One region of the Erwinia sp. SLM-02 genome, then DNA from elsewhere that is predicted to be linked to it. Evidence: predicted binding sites of a transcription regulator. Region 1 holds the regulator's gene; each other region holds the start of a gene.
What was found. Region 1 encodes LexA, which represses DNA repair genes until DNA is damaged. Its sites were predicted from a motif close to TNCTGTATGTACATACAGNA; they were not measured.
Positions count from the first base shown of each region.

Region 2: PGH32_RS03200 (DNA translocase FtsK 4TM domain-containing protein) is a predicted target of LexA. The motif match lies at 5,001-5,020, and genes of this name have one in related genera.
Region 3: dinB (DNA polymerase IV) is a predicted target of LexA. The motif match lies at 5,062-5,081, and genes of this name have one in related genera.

Region 1 is NZ_JAQISN010000002.1:748,182-755,504, forward strand. Features, by position in the region: gene PGH32_RS16590 (SDR family oxidoreductase) at 1-755, opposite strand, end outside; gene PGH32_RS16595 (CsbD family protein) at 1,524-1,733, opposite strand; gene dinF (MATE family efflux transporter DinF) at 1,979-3,307, opposite strand; gene lexA (transcriptional repressor LexA) at 3,389-3,997, opposite strand; gene PGH32_RS16610 (diacylglycerol kinase) at 4,105-4,473, opposite strand; gene plsB (glycerol-3-phosphate 1-O-acyltransferase PlsB) at 4,602-7,025, shown strand; gene ubiA (4-hydroxybenzoate octaprenyltransferase) at 7,169-7,323, opposite strand, start outside.
Region 2 is NZ_JAQISN010000001.1:669,398-676,720, forward strand. Features, by position in the region: gene cydC (heme ABC transporter ATP-binding protein/permease CydC) at 1-1,061, opposite strand, end outside; gene cydD (heme ABC transporter permease/ATP-binding protein CydD) at 1,058-2,827, opposite strand; gene trxB (thioredoxin-disulfide reductase) at 2,976-3,944, opposite strand; gene lrp (leucine-responsive transcriptional regulator Lrp) at 4,468-4,962, shown strand; gene PGH32_RS03200 (DNA translocase FtsK 4TM domain-containing protein) at 5,083-7,323, shown strand, end outside.
Region 3 is NZ_JAQISN010000001.1:49,034-56,356, reverse strand. Features, by position in the region: gene crl (sigma factor-binding protein Crl) at 1-223, opposite strand, end outside; gene frsA (esterase FrsA) at 280-1,530, opposite strand; gene gpt (xanthine phosphoribosyltransferase) at 1,648-2,106, opposite strand; gene pepD (beta-Ala-His dipeptidase) at 2,365-3,822, shown strand; gene dinB (DNA polymerase IV) at 3,989-5,044, opposite strand; gene dpaA (peptidoglycan meso-diaminopimelic acid protein amidase) at 5,272-6,006, shown strand; gene PGH32_RS00260 (class II glutamine amidotransferase) at 5,977-6,744, opposite strand; gene lpcA (D-sedoheptulose 7-phosphate isomerase) at 6,825-7,323, opposite strand, start outside.

The sequences.
Region 1 (7,323 bases):
CAGGCATCTTTCTGAATTGTTTTAATGGTATCTTCAAACTCTTTAGGGAAAACATTACGAACGTAAGCGCGGTCGTCTAAAATCACATCAACCATCTCTTTTATATCCTGATACTGATCGTACTGAGGCATAGTAAAAGTAACGCCATCATGGTCAATTATTGCCGTGCTTTTATCATACCAGTTATAAAAAGCTTCCAGCTGCACATCGTTAAATCCTGTTTTGTACGGCGCCGGATTTATTGTTGATACAGAGATCCCAAAAGGTTTCAATTCCAGTTGTAGCGTTTCGGCAATAGATTCTAATGCATGTTTAGATGCGGTGTAAGCACCCGTAAAGTTAGTTGATAAAAAACCGGCTACAGATGAGACGAAAACAATCCTGCCGCTTTTTCTTTCGGTGAACTTCCTCAGGAAAGCTTTAGTGAATGACAGTGTTCCAAATACGTTAATATCAAATTGCTTTCTGAATACAGAATCAGGCATATCAACGATGGAACCCCCTTCACCGATTCCCGCATTGTTTACTAAAATATCGATATCGAGTTTAGATGCGTAGTTCACATCGATAGGGTCGGTTATATCTACTTTAATAACATTGATTGATACATTATGCTTCGCGGCTTCTTCCCGGAGTGGGTATAACTGGCTTGGCAATTCAACTGCTGCATAGACATTATGCCCTCTTTTCGCCAACTCGATAGAATAGAACTTTCCAAAACCTGTTCCAGCTCCGGTGATCAATATATTTTTCATAATTATTCTCTATTAACATTTAAATATGCATGAAATATTTCAGGGGATATATTTACAGCAAAACCACTGCGATATTCACGATCATATTTTTCCTGGATAAATTAATCTTCACACGATTTTATTTTTCAATAGTTCATACTGCGGGGTGTTGCCCCTGGTTTATATAAAAGTTCAGCGGAATATTTATCCGGAATGAGTAGTAACATCCACTGAATTCTTTAACCAGCGATTATATTTCCGGCACTATCAGAAATACAACCTCCATAGTAATCACAAACCATCAGATATTTTTATCCAAAAGAGCTAAACTTACGGCACTCAACTTAAAACGGACATTAACACACCGAAAAATAACATTTATTATAAACTTTCCAAAAATGAGCTTATAAAAGTTATATTTTAATGTGATTAATATAAAAATAATTAAATATTCACTTCCAGAATAGTGATGTCCCGCATGTGTAGAAAAAACAGGTGGCATCGATGATTATCTCAAGTTCTATCAGGTTGGGGGGCATATCTGACAAGGGTGTGGGATTAATTGGAGGAAGGTCAATAACGGAAGATAAGGAGGCGGTCAACGATGATGCAGAGATTAGCGAAGCTTTGATAACGGTCTGCGATAAAGAGATGACGTGGACTCTGTCCACTGCGTCGCGGTCTGACAATGATTTCGGCTGGGGAGGTATCCGGGTTATTCGCAGCGATTTATTGGGGCGGCACGCTCCGTGTGCCTCAGGGTAGGAGCTTCATCCTGAAAAGACGTGCTTACCAGCGATGGTTGTTGCGGCTTTCCCAGTCGCTCAGTTCCTTCTCGGCCTGATCTTTCTGGTAGCCATAACGTTCCTGAATCTTACCGACCAGCTGGTCGCGTTTACCCTCGACCACCGTCAAATCATCATCGGTGAGCTTGCCCCACTGCTCTTTGACTTTCCCTTTGAACTGCTTCCAGTTGCCGCTGACTTCGTCGTTATTCATAACAGACTCCTTCTGGCTGAGATTAATGGTCTGGAATATTTCTATTCGTCACTCCGCTCAATAACCAGATAATTATCTGACTAAATGCTGAACTTACAGATAATTGTAGTGCAAATTTGGCAACGTGCCGCGAATGGAGCAATCTGCGGGCTGTCAGGGTCGAAGATTTACCGCCGAATACAGAAAAAAGCCTGCCCGTTCAGCAGGCTGACGATGACGACGGAATACGTAAGCAAATATGTCCATCAGCGTGATGAGTCAAACCAGGTGCCGTTACGCCAGTGCCGCTGCCAGATAAACCACAGGCTGATACCGCGCAGCAGCAGGAATACCGTTACCGCCAGCCACAGCCCGTGATTGCCCAGCAGCGGGACGGTAAACAGCGTCAGCCCAAACCCCGCCGCGGCAACCACCATACTGTTGCGCATTTCGCTGGCGCGGGTGGCCCCGATAAACATGCCGTCCAGCAGATAGCAGCCTACGCCGGCCAGCGGCATCAGCACCTGCCACCCTAAATAGCGATCGGCCAGCTCCTGTAGCGGTTCAAGTGAGGTAAGCAGCGCCACGATATGCTCCCCGCCCAGGGCATAAATCAGCGAAAACGCCAGTGCCACAACCCCGGACTGACGGCAGGCAGCGTGCCAGACGCTGAGCAGCTGCTGGCTGTTTCCGGCACCGTAGGCTTCTCCTGAGCAAGCCTCGACCGCATAGGCGAAACCGTCCAGCGCATAGGCGGTGAAGGTCAGAAACATCAGCAGCACCGCATTGACGGCAACAATATCGCTGCCCAGCCGCGCGCCGAAAATCGTCAGTGAGGCAAAGCACACCTGCAGCAGCAGCGAACGCAGCATAATGTCGCGGTTCAACCGCAGCAGGCGTGCCAGATTGCCGCGCCAGGCGTTGAGCAGCAGGCGCAGCGACAGGCCGCGCATCACCATCACCCGCCAGACCAGCAGCAGACCTACCAGCAGACTGACGTATTCCGCAATAGCCGTCGCCGCCGCCGCGCCCTGCACGCCCCACTTCAGGCCGATAACAAACCACAGATCCAGCAGGATATTCACCAGATTGCCCACCACCAGCAGGATCACCGGCGCACGGGCATACTGCACGCCCAGCAGCCAGCCGAGCAGAACCAGGTTTGCCAGCGTGGCGGGCGCACTGAGCCAGCGGATCTGCATAAATAAATCGGCCTGATGCAGCACGTCCTCGCTGCCGCCGGTCAATCCCAACGCCAGATGGGTCAGCGGCGCTTTCAGCACAATAAACGTGATGCCGGCCAGCAGTGCCAGCAGCAGCGGCTGCATTAGCGCCCGCGCCAGAGCGAGCTTGTCGTTTGCGCCAAACGCCTGTGCGGTCAGCCCGGTGGTGCTCATGCGTAAGAACAGCAGCAGCATAAACAGGAAGCTGGTGATAGTCGTACCAATCGCCACGCCGCCGAGGTAGGTCGGGCTATCAAGATGGCCAATAACGGCAGTATCAACCAGCCCGAGCAGCGGCACGGTAATATTGGAGAGGATCATCGGCAGCGCCAGCCGCCAGAGATTTTTATCGGCAGCCGTCAGCAGTCGCATCGTGTTTCAACCGGAAGCAGGGAGTGATTAGAGATCGCAAAAACGCGCCGCAGAGGGCGACGCGTCATATTCGGTGGGGGATTACAGCCAGTTGCCGTTGCGGATAACACCGACGGCCAGGCCTTCAATGGTCAGCGTCTGCTGACGCAGATCGACAACAATCGGCTGAAACTCACTGTTTTCCGGCAGCAGATGAACGATGTTCCCCTGCTTCTTCAGGCGCTTAACGGTCACTTCGTCATCAATACGCGCTACGACCACCTGGCCGTTACGCACGTCTTCCGTTTTGTGAACCGCCAGCAGATCGCCGTCCATAATGCCGATATCCTTCATCGACATGCCGCTGACGCGCAGCAGGAAATCGGCGTTGGGCTTGAACAGTTCCGGGTCAACCGAGTAGTGCCCTTCGATATGCTGTTCGGCCAGCAGGGGTTCGCCAGCGGCAACGCGGCCAATCAGCGGCAGGCCGTCGGCCTCTTCCATCATCAGGCGAATACCGCGAGATGCGCCGGAAACGATCTCGATCACGCCCTTCCTGGCCAGCGCCTTCAGGTGTTCTTCAGCAGCATTTGGGGAACGGAAGCCGAGCTGCGAGGCGATTTCTGCCCGCGTCGGCGGCATACCGGTCTGGTTAATGTGGTCGCGAATCAGGTCGTAAACCTGCTGCTGCCGTGCCGTTAGTGCTTTCATCCCGCCCCCTGGTTGTTTATACAGTCGACTGTGAGTATATACAGGTATTTGCGTGTTGAAAACCCAAAGCTGGCTAAAAAACAGCAGTTTGTTGAATTTTGGAAAACCTATCGCAAATGTGAAATCAGCAGCATTACCCACACGAAAATTGCCAATAAGATACTGAGCAAGACGGCAGCAGAGCCCATGTCTTTGGCCCGACCGGCCAGCGGATGAATCTCCGTGCCGATACGGTCAACGACGGCCTCAATGGCGCTGTTGAGGATTTCGACGATAATCACCATCACCACCGAGCCGATCAGCAGCACGCGGGTAACGGCGTCGACGTCCAGCCAGCAGGCAATAAGAATGGCGATAATAGCGGCGACCGCTTCCTGGCGAAATGCCGCTTCATGTTGCCAGGCAGCACGTATACCTTTCCAGGAATAGCCTGCTGCTTTTACAATTCGAGTCAGTCCGGTGGCGTTATTTGCCATGTTCAGGGAACCCTTTGGAAAGTTAAACGTCAATGAGAGGGTGTAGCACATTTTGCAACACCACAGATTCTGTTAGCGCTTTCTGGTATGCTTGCGGCGCTTTGCTAACAAGAGGCTTCATGTTGTCTATGTCAGGTTGGCGTAATTTATATTATAAACTGTTGAATCTGCCAGTGAAATTCCTGGTAAAAAGTAAGGCAATCCCGGCTGAACCGGTTGCCGAACTCGGGCTTGATACCTCACGCCCTATTATGTATGTGCTGCCTTATGATTCAAAGGCCGATCTCCTTGCTCTGCGCGAACAGTGCCGCAAACAGGATCTCCCCGATCCCCTGCACCCACTGGAGATCGACGGCACCGTGCTGCCCCGTTATGTGTTTATCCATGACGGCCCGCGCGTATTCCCCTATTTCGTCCCGAATGTTGAGTCGGTCAAGCTGTTCCATGACTATCTGGATCTGCACCGTAACCATCCCGATCTGGACGTGCAGATGGTGCCGGTCTCGGTGATGTTTGGCCGTGCCCCGGGGCGCGAAGTGCAGGGCGTTGAGCAGCCGCATCTGCGCGTGCTGAACGGCATCCAGAAGTTCTTCGCGGTGATCTGGCTGGGCCGCGACAGCTTTGTGCGCTTCTCGCCTATCGTTTCTCTGCGCCGCATGGCAACCGAACACGGTACCGATAAAACCATCGCCCAGAAGCTGGCGCGCGTGGCGCGTATGCACTTCGCCCGCCAGCGTCTGGCCGCCGTCGGCCCGCGCCTGCCGGTGCGTCAGGATCTGTTCAATAAGCTCCTGCAGTCCAAAGCCATCGCCAAAGCGGTGGAAGATGAAGCGCGCAGCAAGAAAATCTCCCATGAGAAGGCCCAGCAGAATGCCGTTGAGCTGATGGAAGAGATTGCGGCTAACTTCTCTTACGAGGCTATTCGCCTGACCGATCGCGTGATGGGCTGGACCTGGAGCAAGCTGTATCAGGGCCTGAACGTCAGCGGCGGCGAACGCGTGCGCCAGCTGGCGCAGGACGGGCACGAGATTGTCTATGTTCCCTGCCACCGCAGCCATATGGACTATCTGCTGCTCTCCTACGTGCTTTATCACCAGGGGCTGGTACCGCCGCATATTGCCGCCGGGATCAACCTGAACTTCTGGCCTGCCGGCCCGATCTTCCGCCGTCTGGGTGCCTTCTTTATTCGCCGTACCTTTAAGGGCAACAAGCTCTACTCCACGGTGTTCCGCGAATACCTGGGCGAGCTGTTTACCCGCGGCTATTCGGTTGAATACTTCGTGGAAGGGGGCCGTTCGCGCACCGGACGCCTGCTCGATCCGAAAACCGGCACGCTGTCGATGACCATTCAGGCCATGCTGCGCGGCGGCAACCGTCCAATCACGCTGGTGCCTATCTACATCGGCTACGAGCACGTGATGGAAGTGGCCACCTATGCGAAAGAGCTGCGTGGTGCGACCAAAGAGAAAGAAGGCTTTATGTCGATGGTTCGCGGCCTGCGCAAGCTGCGCAACCTCGGCCAGGGCTATGTTAACTTTGGCGAGCCTCTGCCGCTGGTCGCCTATCTGAATCAGCGCGTGCCGGAATGGCGTGATTCTATCGACCCGATCGAGGCCCAGCGCCCGGCGTGGCTGACCCCGGCGGTGAACGATATCGCCCAGAAGGTCATGGTGCGTATCAACAATGCCGGTGCCGCGAACGCCATCAACCTGTGCGTCACGGCGCTGCTGGCATCGCGCCAGCGTTCGATGACCCGCGAACAGCTGACCGAACAGCTGGACTGTTATATGCAGCTGCTGCGCAACGTGCCCTACTCCAGCGACTCTACGGTGCCGGACGTCAGCGCTGAAGCCCTGCTGGAACATGCACTGAGCATGAACAAGTTCGAGCTGGAACAGGACAGCATCGGTGAGATCGTCATTCTGCCGCGCGAGCAGGCGGTACTGATGACTTATTACCGCAACAACATTCACCACATGCTGGTGATGCCGTCGCTTATCGCCGCCATCCTGATGCAGCATCGTGAAGTGAGCCGCGAGGAGCTGCTGCGCCAGGTCAGCGTGGTTTATCCAATGCTGAAAAGCGAGCTGTTCCTGCGCTGGGAAACCAGCGAGCTGCCTGCGGTGCTGGATGCACTGGTGGCGGAAATGGCACGTCAGGGGCTGCTGCTGGCCGAAGAGAACAGCCTGCGCCTGACGCCGGGCCGCTTCCGCACGCTGCAGCTGCTGGCCGCTGGCGTGCGTGAAACCCTGCAACGCTATGCCATTACTTTCTCTATTCTCAGCGCTAACCCGGCGATTAACCGCGGTACGCTGGAGAAGGAGAGCCGGACCATGGCTCAGCGCCTGTCGGTGCTGCACGGCATCAATGCCCCTGAGTTCTTTGATAAAGCGGTGTTCACCTCGCTGGTGCTGACGCTGCGCGACGAAGGCTACATCAGTGATTCCGGCGATGCGCAGGTTGAGCAGACCCAGAAGGTTTATCAGCTGCTGGCTGAGCTGGTGACGCAGGATGTTCGCATGACGATTGAGAGTGCCGTCGCACACGATTGAACAAGCCGGTAGGTTTGAGCATAAAAAAAGGGGCAGACCACAAGGTCGCCCCTTTTTTATTATGTGAAAACGTCTTCTGCCGTGCGATCGGCTGCTTTGCTGCTGGCCTGCACCCGCCCCATAGCCACGCAGAATAACTGCTGTTACCAGATGCTCAGCGCAATCCCGACAAACAGCACCAGCCCAACATAGTTGTTGTTCAGAAACGCCTGGAAGCACTTATCGCGCTGACGATCGGCAATCAGCTTCTGCTGGTGAATAAACAGCACTGCGGCCAGTAAAAGCCCCCAGTAGAAAA
Region 2 (7,323 bases), on a different contig from region 1:
AGCGGATCGCGGCTGGCATAGCGGAAGCTGACGTCCTGCAGAGTGACCGCCGCGCCGCGAGCATTTTGCGTCGCGGTGGCGGAAAAGGTCACCGCCGGTGCCTGTTCGATAATTTGCGTGACCCGCTGTGCGGAGGCGATAACATGGCCAAGGTGCTGGAAGGCGGTTCCCACCGGGCCCAGCGCCTCAAAGGCGGCCAGCGTACAGAAGACAAACAGGGCAATGTAAGCACCCGGATGAGGATCGCCACCAATACCGGCCGCGCTCAGCCACAGCATCAGGGTAACGGCAATGCCGCCCATCAGCATCACCAGCGCCTGCGACAGGCCGGTCAGACTTGCCTGGCGCAGCTGCACGTCAAGCCACCGGCGTTCCGTGCCGTCCAACGCGCTGCGGAACTGGCCGGCAGCGCCGTACAGCCTCAGCTCGGACTGTCCCTGTAACCATCGCGTCAGGCCGCTACGATACTGCCCGCGTAAGCGGGTCAGATCTGCGCCAACAGGCAACCCGGCGCGATAAAATACCGGGGGAAGCAGCAGCAGGGTGAACAGCATCAGCACGGCGAGGGTGAGCGCCAGGCCAACATCCAGCCAGCTCAAACCAACCGTCACCACGGCAATGACCACCAGCGCACCCACCAGCGGGGATATCACCCGCAGATAGAGGTGGTCAAGGGTATCCACATCGGCGACCAGGCGATTGAGCAACTCTCCCTGACGGAAACGGGCAATGCCGGCGGGGGAGAGGGGTAGCAGCTTACTGAAGGTAAATACGCGCAGATGCTGCAGAACGCGGAAGGTGCCGTCGTGGCTGACCAGGCGCTCAACGTAGCGTGCGACGGTGCGGGTGATTGCAGCACCGCGCACGCCGGCCGCCGGCAGCATGTAGTTAAAGCTGTAGATACCCGCCACGCCCGCCAGCGAGGTGGCAGCAAGGAACCAGCCCGACAGCGTTAGTAAGCCGATACTGGCCAACAGCGTAACGGCGGCCAGCAGCATGCCAAACAGCAGGCGCCAGATATGGCGACGATAAAGCTTCAAAAAGGGCAGCAGAGTTTTCATTCTAACGATCCTCCTCGCTGTGCCAGCAGTTCAGCAAATGGCCCGGGCGCGCCGGCCAGGGTTGCCCAGTCTCCCTGCTGCACGATGGTGCCGTTGCGCATCAGCCAGATTTCGTCCCACTGTGCCAGGCGATCGAGCTGGTGGGTAATCAGCAGCGTGCTCTGGGCATGAGAAGCCTGCAGCAGCGCATGATTGACGTGCTGCTCGCTTTGCGTATCAAGGCTGGCATCGGGTTCATCCAGCAGCATAAGCCGGCAGGGCTTCATCAGCGCGCGCGCAACGGCAACGCGCTGCGCCTGCCCCACGGAAAGCCGCGCGGCCTGATCGCCGGTATCCGTGTCCAGACCGGCGGGCAGGCGAGGAAGAAACTCGTTAATCCCGGCCACTTCAAGAACCTGCTGGAGGTGCGCTTCGTCCTGATTACCGCTTAGCAAAATATTTTCGCGCAGCGTATTAGCGGGAAGATGGGGGTTTTGACCGACCCAGGCCAGCTGCGCCTGCCAGCAATCGGGGTCGATATCACACAGTTCCGTACCGTTGACCTGCAGTGAGCCGGTATAGGGCAGGTAGCCGAGCAGCGCATTCATCAGTGACGTTTTACCGGCGCCGCTTTGACCGACCACCGCAATTCGCTGCCCTGACCGCAGCTCGAAGTTCAAAGGGCCAGCCAGCACCGTGCCGTCCGCGGTGGTCACGGTCATTTCGCGCGCGACCAGGCTGAATCCGGCGCTGAGGTCCGGTTTCAGTTCGCCACGCTTAATCGCGGCATCTTCACTCTCTTCAAGGAAGCTTTGCAGGGCATCAGCGCCACCGACGGCCTGGGCTTTGGCATGATAGAACGCGCCCAGATCGCGCAGCGGCTGGTAAAACTCCGGCGCCAGAATCAGCACCAGGAAACCGGCGAACAGCGTCACCGGACCGCTGTAGTGGCCGAAATCGAATACGCCAAGATAGGAGAAGCCGAAATAGACGGCGATCAGCGCGATGGAGATGGAAGCAAAGAACTCCAGCACCGCCGAAGAGAGGAAGGCCATCCGCAGCACTTCCATCGTGCGCTGACGGAACTGCTCCGAGGCGTCACGAATCGTTTCGGTTTCAGCTTCGGCGCGGTTAAACAGGCGCAGCGTTTCCAGCCCGCGCAGGCGATCGAGGAACTGGCCGCTCAGGCGACCCAGTGCGAGGAAGTTACGGCGGTTAGCATCCGCAGCGCCCATTCCGACCATGGCCATAAACAGGGGAATGAGCGGAGCCGTGGCAAGAAGAATAAGCGAGGCGGCCCAGTTCACCGGGAACAGCAGGATCAGCACCATACAGGGGATCACGCCCGCCAGCATCATCTGCGGCAGGTAGCGCGCGTAGTAATCCTGCATCTCCTCAATCTGTTCCAGCAGCAGGGTAGCCCAGCTTCCGGCTGGTTTGCCCTGGATCCATGCCGGGCCGAGATCGGTCAGCCGGTCCAGTACGCGCTGGCGCAGCGCAAGGCGGATGGCCTGTCCGGCTTTAAAGCCCGCCTTTTCCCGCAGCCATGCCAGCAGGGCACGCGCGGCAAAACAGGCCAGCAGTAAGATGAAATCAACCCCCAGGGTCTCGCGGGGCAGGTGGTCGATAATCAGCGCCTGCAGCAGGGAGGCAAGGAACCACGCCTGAGCCAGAATAAGCAGCGCGCTCAGCGTGCCGAGCAGGGATGAGATCCGCAGCCAGCGATGGCCGTGAACACTTTGACTTTTCAGCCAGCGGGTGAGTTGTTGTTGTCGTGTTTTATTCATGTGTTGCCGAGTTGCCCTGACGTAAACGGTAGTGAGGCAGAAGCCCCCAGGAAGATCGGTGTCAAGCGCGGCAATGTTACAATGCGGAGGATAAAAAGGCGACAATTGCTCGTCGCCTCAGGCAAGATAAGCTCAGAGTTTTAACAACTTACTGATTATTTTTAACTAAACCGTCAAGATAACGTTCTGCATCCAGTGCCGCCATACAGCCGGTGCCCGCGGACGTAATGGCCTGACGATAAATATGATCCATCACATCGCCCGCAGCGAATACGCCAGGAATGCTGCTCTGGGTGGCATTACCATGAATACCGGACTGAACTTTGATATAGCCGTTTTCCAGTTCAAGCTGACCGTTGAAAATGCCGGTGTTAGGGCTGTGGCCGATAGCCACGAACAGACCCGCCACGTGAAGCTCTTCGGTCTGCGTTTCATCATGCGTTGAACGCAGGCGTAACGCGCTGACGCCCATCTGATCGCCGAGGACTTCGTCCAGCGTGCGGTCGGTGTGCAGCACGATATTGCCGTTTTTCACCTTTTCCATCAGCCGGTCAATCAGGATCTTCTCCGCGCGGAAACTGTCGCGACGGTGGATCAGGTGAACCTCAGCGGCGATGTTGGCCAGGTAAAGCGCCTCTTCAACGGCGGTATTACCACCGCCGATGACGGCGACTTTCTGATTGCGATAGAAAAAGCCGTCGCAGGTGGCGCAGGCGGAAACGCCACGGCCCTTAAACTCATCTTCAGACGGCAGACCCAGATAACGTGCGGAAGCACCGGTGGCGATGATCAGCGCATCAGCGGTGTATTCGCCTTCATCGCCGGTCAGACGGAACGGACGATTCTGCAGATCCACACTGTGAATATGGTCAAAAATAATCTCGGTGTTAAATTTCACCGCGTGTTCGTGCATGCGTTCCATCAGCAGCGGACCGGTCAGCTCATTAGCATCTCCCGGCCAGTTTTCAACGTCGGTCGTGGTGGTGAGCTGGCCACCTTTTTCGAGACCGGTAATCAGTACCGGATTCAGGTTGGCCCTGGCCGCATAAACGGCGGCGGTGTAGCCTGCCGGACCCGAACCAAGAATCAGTAACTTACTGTGTTTAGCCGTACCCATGAGATCCTCATTAATTAACTGACGAGCATGGTTGGGATTGTAGGGAATTTAGCGGTGCAAAAAAAGCATTCTGCGATTTTGTTAACGATTAATGAAAAAGGCTAAACCAATCATTGCCGCAGAACGAATACGCTTTGCGCAAAAAAACAGCAATTACTGCTTTTTAACGATGGTGGGTAAGAAAAATTGTCATTGAAAAACAGAGAGCCAGCCTGTTATCTGGAATGTTGTACTGGTTTTGGTTGTTTTACTTTGACAATCGGCTGTTGTTTTGCGAAAACATTATTGGAAGCGGAGAATATTTAAGATAGCGCAGCGGCGATTTTGTCTGTTTTGCGTTCGTCCTCGAATAAACTCAGTCTGTCATTTGGAATGACGCATGGTGTGGACAGACAACATGCGTCATGCAGATGAGGCGTGAAATATCGCAGCAGGCTCTATGTCTTCACTTAGAACGACTCTGTAAACGACTCAGCGTGCAGGGTAGGCAGGTAAAGGGAAGGATTTAAGAGAGACAATAATAATGGTAGACAATAAAAAACGACCGGGTAAAGACCTTGACAGAATCGACCGCAACATCCTGAATGAATTACAGAAGGATGGGCGTATTTCTAACGTTGAATTATCCAAGCGCGTGGGGTTATCTCCTACGCCATGCCTGGAACGCGTACGCCGCCTGGAACGCCAGGGCTTTATTCTTGGCTATACCGCGCAGCTGAATCCGCACTATCTGGACGCCTCGCTGCTGGTTTTCGTTGAGATTACTCTGAATCGTGGTGCGCCGGATGTGTTTGAACAATTTAACGCCGCCGTGCAAAAACTTGAGGAAACTCAAGAGTGTCACCTCGTTTCCGGTGATTTCGACTACCTGTTGAAAACCCGTGTACCGGACATGTCCGCCTACCGTAAACTCCTCGGGGAAACGCTGCTGCGCCTGCCGGGAGTGAACGATACGCGTACCTATGTGGTCATGGAAGAAGTGAAACAAAGTAACCGCTTAGTGATTAAGACCCGGTAACACAGGACAGGTGCAAAACCTGGTAGGTTTCGATACACTCCTGTGAATTCATACAGGTTCAGCGTCGGGTTAGCCCCGACGCTGTTGCCTTCATAATTTACAGGCACCTGGAGAGTACTCTTGAGCCAGGAATATACAGAAGATAAAGAAGTTTCGTTACAACCGCTGAGCAGTGGACGTCGTCTGCTGGAAGCGCTACTGATTATTGTTGCTCTTTTCGCCATTTATCTGATGGTCGCACTGGTGAGCTTCAATGCCTCCGATCCGAGCTGGTCGCAAACCGCCTGGCACGAGCCGATCCACAATCTCGGTGGTGGTGTGGGTGCGTGGCTTGCCGATACGCTATTTTTCATTTTTGGCGTGATGGCGTATGCGATCCCTCCCGTTATTTTAGGTCTTTGCTGGATCACCTTCCGCCAGCGTAACTCCCAGGAATACATCGACTATTTTGCCGTCGCATTGCGGCTCATCGGCGTGCTTGCGCTGGTGGTGACCTCCTGCGGCCTGGCGGCGCTGAATGCCGATGATATGGGATACTTCGCCTCCGGCGGCGTGATTGGCAGTCTGCTAAGCAATGCCATGGCTCCGTGGGTGAACGGCCCGGCCGGGACGTTAATCCTGCTGTGCGTCTGGGCGGCAGGTCTGACGCTGTATACCGGCTGGTCCTGGCTGACCATTGCCGAGAAAATTGGCGCGGTGGTGATGGGCGTGCTGACGTTTGCCAGCAATCGCTCCCGTGCGGATGAAAAATGGCATGAAGACGAAGAGTACGAGGAAGACGACGCGCCGGTCATTTCTTCTCGTGCGGCACGTAAAGACGAGGGTGACGACGTTCTGCTGGCAAAACACGCGCTGCCGGAAGTTGCAGACGACGAACACGATCCGCTGCTGGCTGCACCGCTGAAGCAGGCATCAGATGAGACTGAAACATCAGTGGATCCTGCTGCGATAGCCGACGCGCCGTTGGCAGGTCAGGCCGCGGTAGCCAGCGTTGTTGTCGCCGGTACGAACACCCAGGCCGCACAACGTCACGATGCCGCGCAGGAAACACCTCCAGCGCGCCAGGAACCCGTTGCAGCTCAGCCTCAGCAGGCTTCTGCTCTGACGCAGCCCGTTACGCCGTCAGCGCAGCCTGTTGCTGCGCAGGCCGCCACACCGCCGCTTTATCGCTTTGAAGTCCCTCAGGAAGTGCAGACCCCGGCACCGGTTGCGCCTTCTTACCAGGATGAGGATGATGGCCCGCAGATGGGGAACTGGCGTGAAGCCGCTTCTTCACCGTTTGAATTCTCTCCGCAGTCGACGCCGCACGCGGCTGCGACGATAGCGACAGCAGCTGCCGCTATTTCGCAGGGTTCCGGGAATACAATGCCCTTTATGCCGGGTTTCAGCGCGACCAGCGATGAGGACGATAATCCGCAGGTGAAACAGGGTATCGGCCCTGAACTGCCCCGTCCTAAGCCGGTTAAACTGCCAACTCGCCGCGAGCTGGCTTCCTATGGCATTAAACTGCCGTCGCAGCGGATGGCCGAAGAGAAAGCCAGAGAAGAAGAGCTGCGTCAGCAGCAGGAACAGGAGCAGCAGGCAGCAGTGCGATCTGCGTCGCCTGGCTATGCTGCGCCAACCCTCAGCGACGAGCAGGATAACGACGCCGAGGAGGCAAACCTGCGCGCGGCGTTCCTGGCCCAGCAGCAGCAGCGCTATGGCGAAGAGCTCTCCCCTGAGGAAGAAGAACTGGTGCAGCAGGCCGCGTTAGCCAGCCAGTTTGCGCAACAGCAGCAGCAGCGCTACGCGGCTGAAAGCGAACCGACCGCGCCAACCGTGTCGTCCGCGCAGTCTGCATCAGTATCTGCAGCGCCAGCGTTCACTCTGGATACCTCTTCCGCGTTCGACTTCTCACCGATGGATGACCTGGTCGATGACGGTCCTGTCGAGCCTCTGTTTATGCCATCGTCAGTGGCAGAGCCAGAACCCGCTACGCCTCAATGGCAGCAGCCGCAACAGCAGCCGGTAAACACATATCAACAACCGCAGCCTTCAGTTACTGTGCCACAGCAACACGGTCGCGAAGAGCAGGCATCTCAATGGCAGAAAGCCGAACCTGAAGCGCAGTGGCATCCACAGGCCGATACCGTGCATTCATCGCAACAACAACCGGCTGAACCTGCGCCGGCTTCAGCCTGGCGACCGGTCCCTGCGGCTCAGGCCGTGCAGCCCGCGGTAAGTGTTGAACCTGCCGCTCAGGAACCGGACATGGACAGTCTTATCCATCCATTCCTGGTCCGCCATGAGCAGCCAACCTACAAGCCAACGACGCCGTTGCCGAGCCTTGACCTGTTGACGTCTCCGCCAACGGAAACCGAA
Region 3 (7,323 bases), on a different contig from region 1:
GACCAAAGTAGTACTCGTAGGTGAAATGGTCCGCCTGCGCTTCCAGCTCCATCCACCAGCCCCAGAATTCTCGTTCTTCCGGCGCAGGTTTCACATTGACGCAAACTGCCAGACAGTCGAAGAAAAAGCGATCGTCTTCACACTTGTTCTCACGGATGTAAGGGCCTAAAGAGCCGAAACGCTTCATTAAACGGCTTTTAGGATGTCCACTCGGTAACGTCATCGATAAACCTCCTTGGTTGGGCCTATAGTTGTAGCAAAGTCATGGATTTTAGCAACTCATGCGCTGAGCTGCCGGGCAAGCCAGTCGCAAATATCCCGCAGCCCGCGATCGAAATTGTTCATTGATGGCGAGGGTTTGATCGGCAGCAGCTTGCCGCTGACGGAGGAGTTGACGATCGCCCGCGACTCTTCTTCCGGGCTGAACGGATCGTCGGCCCAGTAGCCGGAAAGCATCGGTACGGTGCAGCGCCGGCCCAGCAGCCCCTGCAGCTTGAGCGAGAAACGGCTCAGCTCAATGCGCAGCGCACTGTCGGAGGTGCTGGACATCCCCAGGCGGCTGGCCAGCATATCCATATACATTTCCGGGATCCGATCCTGCAGGGCGGTGTCGCTTAACAGGCTGTGGACTATCGGCCCAAGACAGGCCACGCCGCGCAGGCGCTGCGGTTCCAGATACGCCAGCCGTACGGCAATATTGGCGCCGAAGCGGAAACCGAAAACGCCGACGCGGGTATGATCGACCCAGGCCACCTGCTCAAGCTGACGCAGCACGTGCTGGTGCAGGAAGCTGGAATCATGCGTTAACTTCCATTTAGCGGAAAAACCTACCGAGGGCACGTCAAGGGTCAGCATCGCGATGCCGCGCGGGGCGAGATAGTCATGGAAAAGGCGGTAGTGATCGCTTTGCAGCGAGTCGAGGTTGGCACACAGCATCACCGTTGGATAAGGTGCCGATACGCCCGGCGGCATATGCAGGAAGCCGGTTACCGGACTGCCGTCGGGAATGTTAAAGGTCAGTTCTCGCAGCTCACCCGACAGGCGGCTGGTTGCTTCCTGATACGCGCGGTTCGCCAGCAGCTGCGCCTGTTCGGCCAGCTCGTCCTCTTTCAGATAGGGATAGCCCGCCAGGCTGTAAAGATTCGCGGCGTGCAGCCAGTGCTGGCCGGAGAGCAGATCGTCTTCGCACTCGCTGGCCAGTTGCTGCCAGTGTGCACCCTGCTTTGACCACTCATAGATCCAGTTGCCGCTGCGATAGCCAATCACCGTATCCAGCAGCCGATCGTCGGTATGCTCAACCCGGCTGACCGCAATACGCGCCAGTACCTCACTGATTTCCTGCGGCGTCAGCCCGCGCCAGGCCCACAGCAGGCGATTAATCATGCGATACCACCCGGCGTGGCTTTCGCCATCCAGCGCGGAGTTGATGTTTAACGGACGGTGATGATGCACGCGCCGCACCAGCGACGAGGTTTCCGGATGCTTAAAACGCGGTTTGAACAGTTCTTCGCTGAGGTTTTTCGGCGACATGACAGGGAGTTCCTCCGGCATTCTGGACAGGCGTCCAGTCTATCGTAGCCGCTGCCCGCGTGCGAAGGATAAAAACAGACGCGCCCGGGAAACCGGGCGCGCATTGAGCAATATCAATCAGTCTTTAACGATTGGCGGGATGTAGGCAACGCCCATGTCCCATGGCTGCTCAATCCAGGTATTCTGTGGGATATCGATGATGTAATCATCAACCAGCGGGCGACCGGCCGGCTTGGCGAAGATAGTGACAAAATGCGCCTGCGGGTACATTTCGCGGATCGCCTGCGCGGTACCGCCGGTGTCCACCAGGTCATCGATAACGATAAACCCTTTGCCATCCCCTTCAGCACGCTTCAGCACTTTCATTTCACGCTGGTTGTCGTGGTCATAGCTGGAGATGCAGACGGTATCAACGTGGCGAATGCCCAGCTCGCGCGCCAGCAGTGCAGCGGGCACCAGGCCACCGCGGCTGACGGCGATAATGCCCTGCCACTGATCTACAGGAAGCAGGCGCTGTGCCAGTTTACGGGCATGAATCTGCAGCATGTCCCAGGTGACGACGTATTTTTCACTCATAAAAAGATCCCGACCAGAAACTGGCTTAAAAATGTGCAATGGGAAAGGTTGCGCGAAATTATAGAGATCTGAGGCGCTAAAAACCAGCACCAGAGGCGCCAATAACCGCTTTTTTGCCGGGGCGAAGTAAGCAGGCCCAGACAAACGGTGATACTATTTCCCCATCGCGTCAGATCCGCTGACGGGAATTGTCCAACCGAATTTAACGCACGCCCCTGCCGTGATGGCGGTCGGTGATGCTGACACAGGAGAGTCAACGTGTCTGAATTGTCTCAATTATCTCCGCAGCCACTGTGGGATATTTTTGCCAAAATTTGTTCCATTCCCCACCCTTCGTATCATGAAGAAGCGCTGGCCAGCCACATTATGTCGTGGGCTAAAGAGCAGGGGTTCTGGCATGAACGTGACCAGGTCGGCAATATCCTGATTCGTAAACCGGCTACGCCGGGCCTGGAGAACCGTAAGCCGGTGGCGCTGCAGGCGCACCTGGATATGGTGCCGCAAAAAAATAACGATACCGTGCATGACTTCACCAAAGATCCGATCCAACCGTGGGTTGACGGTGAGTGGGTGAAGGCGCGCGGTACCACGCTGGGTGCCGATAACGGTATCGGTATGGCTTCCGCGCTGGCCGTTTTAGCCGATGACAGCGTTGAGCACGGTCCGCTGGAAGTGCTGCTGACCATGACCGAAGAAACCGGTATGGCCGGGGCCTTTGGCCTTCAGGCGGGCTGGCTGCAGGCCGATATCCTGATCAACACCGACTCGGAAGAAGAAGGTGAGATCTATATGGGCTGCGCGGGCGGTATCGACTTTACCAGCACCCTGTCGCTGACCCGTGAAGCGCTGCCGGCGGGTTACCAGACGCTGAAGCTGACCTTAAAAGGCCTGAAAGGCGGCCACTCCGGCTGCGATATTCACGTCGGCCTGGGTAACGCCAATAAGCTGCTGTCCCGCTTCCTGTTCGCCCACGCCGCGGAACTTGACCTGCGCCTGATCGACTTTACCGGCGGCACGCTGCGCAACGCGATCCCGCGTGAGGCGTTCGCGACCCTCGCGGTTGCAGCCGATAAGGTCGATCGTCTGAAATCACTGGCGGCAGGCTATCTGACCACGCTGCAAAATGAGCTGAGCCTGGTAGAGAAAAATATCGCTATCGTGACCGAAGCCGTTGAAAGCAGCGAACGCCCACTGACTGCCGCAAGCCGCGATGCCTTTATTGCCCTGCTGAACAGCACCCCTAACGGCGTGATCCGCAACTCCGACGTGATGAAAGGCGTAGTGGAAACCTCTCTGAACGTCGGCGTGGTGAAGTTTGAAGGCGACGAAGCGGTGATTAACAGCCTGGTGCGCTCCCTGATCGACAGCGGAAAAGAGTACGTGGTTGAAATGCTGACCGCGCTCGGCCAGCTGGCGGGAGCCAAAACCCTGGCCAAGGGCAGCTACCCTGGCTGGCAGCCGGACGCAACCTCGCCGGTGATGGCGCTGGTGCGTGAAACCTATGAGAAGCTGTTTAACCGCACGCCGAATATTCAGGTGATTCACGCGGGTCTGGAGTGCGGTCTGTTTAAAAAACCGTACCCGGAGATGGACATGGTCTCTATCGGCCCGACCATCACCGGCCCACACTCGCCGGACGAGCAGGTGCACATCGCCAGCGTGGGCCTCTACTGGCAGCTGCTGACCGCGCTGCTGAAGGCTATCCCGGCGAAATAAACGTATTCCCAGCCCGGGAATCGCCACGCTAAGCCATGCGAGTGTTCACAAAGCAGGATGTATGCGAACCCTGTCTGTGTTCTTAATGGAAGGCGCTATCTGATGAACGCTGCCGCATAACACTGCGGCAGCGTTCTTATTATGCAACGTGCAGTCGTTTCCCGCGCTACAGACCCAGCAGCAGCTGCCGCTCCAGCTGCGGGTTCAGCAGCGTCACGTGCAGCCCGACCAGCCGAACCCCGCGCCCTCCCCGCCGCTCGTCCCAGCTTTTACGCGCCACGGCGATCAAATCGGCTTTATTCAGCTCCGGCCAGACGTGCTCCTGAGTGGTCAGCTGGAAGTCATTGAACTTCAGCTTGACCCCCTGACGGGCAATCTGGCGGTCCGGCTTAATTTTGATCAGCCGCCGTTCCAGCTCCTCATAGAGCGAATCAATAATATTCAGGCAATCTTCCCAGTCGTGGATGTCCTCCAGCAGCGTGCGTTCCACGCCCAGAGACTTACGCTGGCGCTCGGTGATCACTTCACGATCGTCCAGGCCGTTACAGCGCTCCCACAGCACCCGGCCAAATTTACCAAAGCGCTTAAGCAGCATCGCCAGATCGGTTTTTTGCACGTCGGCACAGGTGCGCAGTCCCAGTTCCTCAAGCTTTCTGGCGGTCACTTTGCCCACGCCGGGAATTTTTTCCAGCGGCAGGCTCAGTAAAAAATCCGACATCTCATCGGGGGTGATAACAAACTGACCGTTGGGCTTATTCATATCGGAGGCGATTTTAGCCAGAAACTTAATGGGTGCCACGCCGGCGGAGGCGGTCAGATTCAGTTCCCGTTCGATAGTCTGGCGGATTTCCCGCGCCATCAGCGTCGCGGAGCCCTGGCAGTGGGGACTGTCGGAGACGTCCAGATAGGCTTCATCCAGCGACAGCGGCTCAATCAGCGAGGTATAGCGGGAGAAGATTTCACGAATATGGCCGCTGGCTTCTTTATAAGCCTCATAGCGTCCGGGGATCACTTTAAGATGGGGGCAAAGCTTTAAGGCCATGGCCGTGGGCATCGCGCTGCGCACGCCATACTGACGCGCCGGGTAGTTAGCGGTACTGATCACGCCACGCGCCACCCGGCTGCCGCCGATGGCGATCGGAATATCGCGCAGGCTGGGATCGTCACGCATTTCTACGGCGGCAAAAAAGCAGTCCATATCCACGTGAATAATCTTACGCATAACGCCCCCCGACAAAGCACTGTATAAGCATACAGTTCAAATTGTGCGATATCAATAAATGTCGATTCACACACAATCACGGCAGGTAATAAGGTTTTTAATCTTCACTATCTTGAGAAAAAAATAGACAATGCTATGGTATCGCCGCGATAGCGGAATTGTCCTATATTGCAAGTTACAGACGCCTTTCGGCGTTGCACCCCACCCTCTTTTTCAAGGGAACAAGAATGGCCAAAATCGCACTGCTGTTTGCGATGATTTTTCTGCCCGCCGTTGTCTTTGCCAGCGTACCCGACGCGGTACAGCCACTGGCTCCGGTCAGCAAAGAGTTAAAGAAACAACTGCTGGGCACGCCGGTGTATCTGCAGATCTTTAAAGAAGAACGCACCCTTGAGCTTTACGGCAAAATCGGCAACGAATATCGCCTGCTCGACAGCTATCGCATCTGTAATTTTTCCGGTGGACTGGGACCCAAGCGTCGCCAGGGGGATTTCAAAAGCCCGGAAGGATTTTACAGCGTCGGCCTCTCCCAGCTGAAGCCAGACAGCCGCTTCTATCGCGCGATTAACGTCGGTTTTCCGAACGAGTACGATCGCCAGCAGGGCTATGAAGGGAAGTATCTGATGATCCACGGCAACTGCGTGTCCGTTGGCTGCTACGCCATGACCGATGCCTATATGGATGAAATTTATCACTATGTGGAAGCCGCCCTGCGCAACGGCCAGCAGCGCGTTGACGTCAGCATTTATCCGTTCCGCATGACCGAAAGCAATATGCAGCGCCACCGCTATTCAAGCTACTTCAGCTTCTGGAAGGAGCTGCAGCCTGGCTATGCGCAGTTTGTGCAGACCAAACAGCCGCCGTCAGTCAGCGTTAACGGCGGAAAGTATGTGCTGAGCCGTCCAATGATGAACGGCACCGGCGCGCCGGATTCAGCCCTGGCGCTCACCCAGACAAAATAGTGCCCACTCGCCTGGCGCAATCTTGTTCCAGGTTTCGTTAGCCGTCAGCGGCTGCGTCGCAATTACCGTGACCACGTCATTCGGCGTGGTCTGCTTCTGAAAGTCTATCTCCACGTCCTGATCCAGCAGCTTCGCTTTCCCAAACGGCGCGCGACGGGTGATCCAGAACAGATTGGTGGAACAGAACGCCATCAGATAGCGGCCATCAGACAGCAGCATATTAAACACGCCCTTCTCACGCAGCTCTGCCGCCAGCTCGGCAATGTAGCGGAATACCGCAGGCCAGTTGCCCGGCGTGCGGGGATAGCGCGTGGTCAGCTTATGCAGCAGCCAGCAGAACGCCAGCTCGCTGTCGGTTTCCCCGATCGGCCGGTAAGGCCCGGTATCCAGATTCTTATACCCTTTCAGCTGCCCGTTGTGGGCATAGGTCCAGTTACGGCCCCACAGCTCGCGGGTAAACGGATGGGTGTTTTCCAGCGATACTTCGCCGCGGTTGGCCTGACGGATATGGGCCACCACAGAACATGATTTTATCGGGTAATCCTGCACCAGCCGCGCAATCGGCGACTGGAAGCTTGGTTGTGGATCTTTAAATGTGCGGCAGCCTTTACCCTCATAGAAGGTAATACCCCAGCCATCTTTATGCGGACCCGTTCCGCCACCGCGCTGCACCAGCCCGGTAAAGCTAAAACAGATGTCCGTCGGGACGTTCGCGCTCATCCCGAGCAGTTCGCACATAGTGATTCCTCGTCAACAACCTTGAACGGATAACCGTGGAGTGCCCGCCGCGCAGCTGCACCGGCGGGCAACGGCAGGGATTACTTCGCCATCTCTTTTTCGATCAGCAGGATCAGGATATGGATCACTTTAATGTGAACCTCCTGAATGCGATCGGCAAAACCAAAGTGCGGCACGCGGATTTCGACATCTGCCGAGCCGTCCATTTTTCCGCCGTCTTTGCCGGTCAGAGTAATCACCTTCATCCCTTTGGCACGCGCCGCCTCAATGGCTTTAATCACGTTGCCTGAGTTACCGGACGTTGAGATCCCCAGCAGTACATCACCCGCCTGCCCCACCGCTTCTACATAGCGGGAGAAGATAGCGTCGAAGCCGAAATCGTTACCCACGCAGGAGATATGGCTGACGTCGGAAATCGCGATAGCCGGGTAGCCCGGGCGATTTTCGCGGTAGCGACCGGTCAGCTCTTCGGCAAAGTGCATGGCATCGCAGTGCGAGCCGCCGTTACCGCAGGAAAGCACCTTGCCCCCTTTCTTGAAGGAGTCGGCCAGCAGCACGGCCGCCCGCTGAATCGCATGG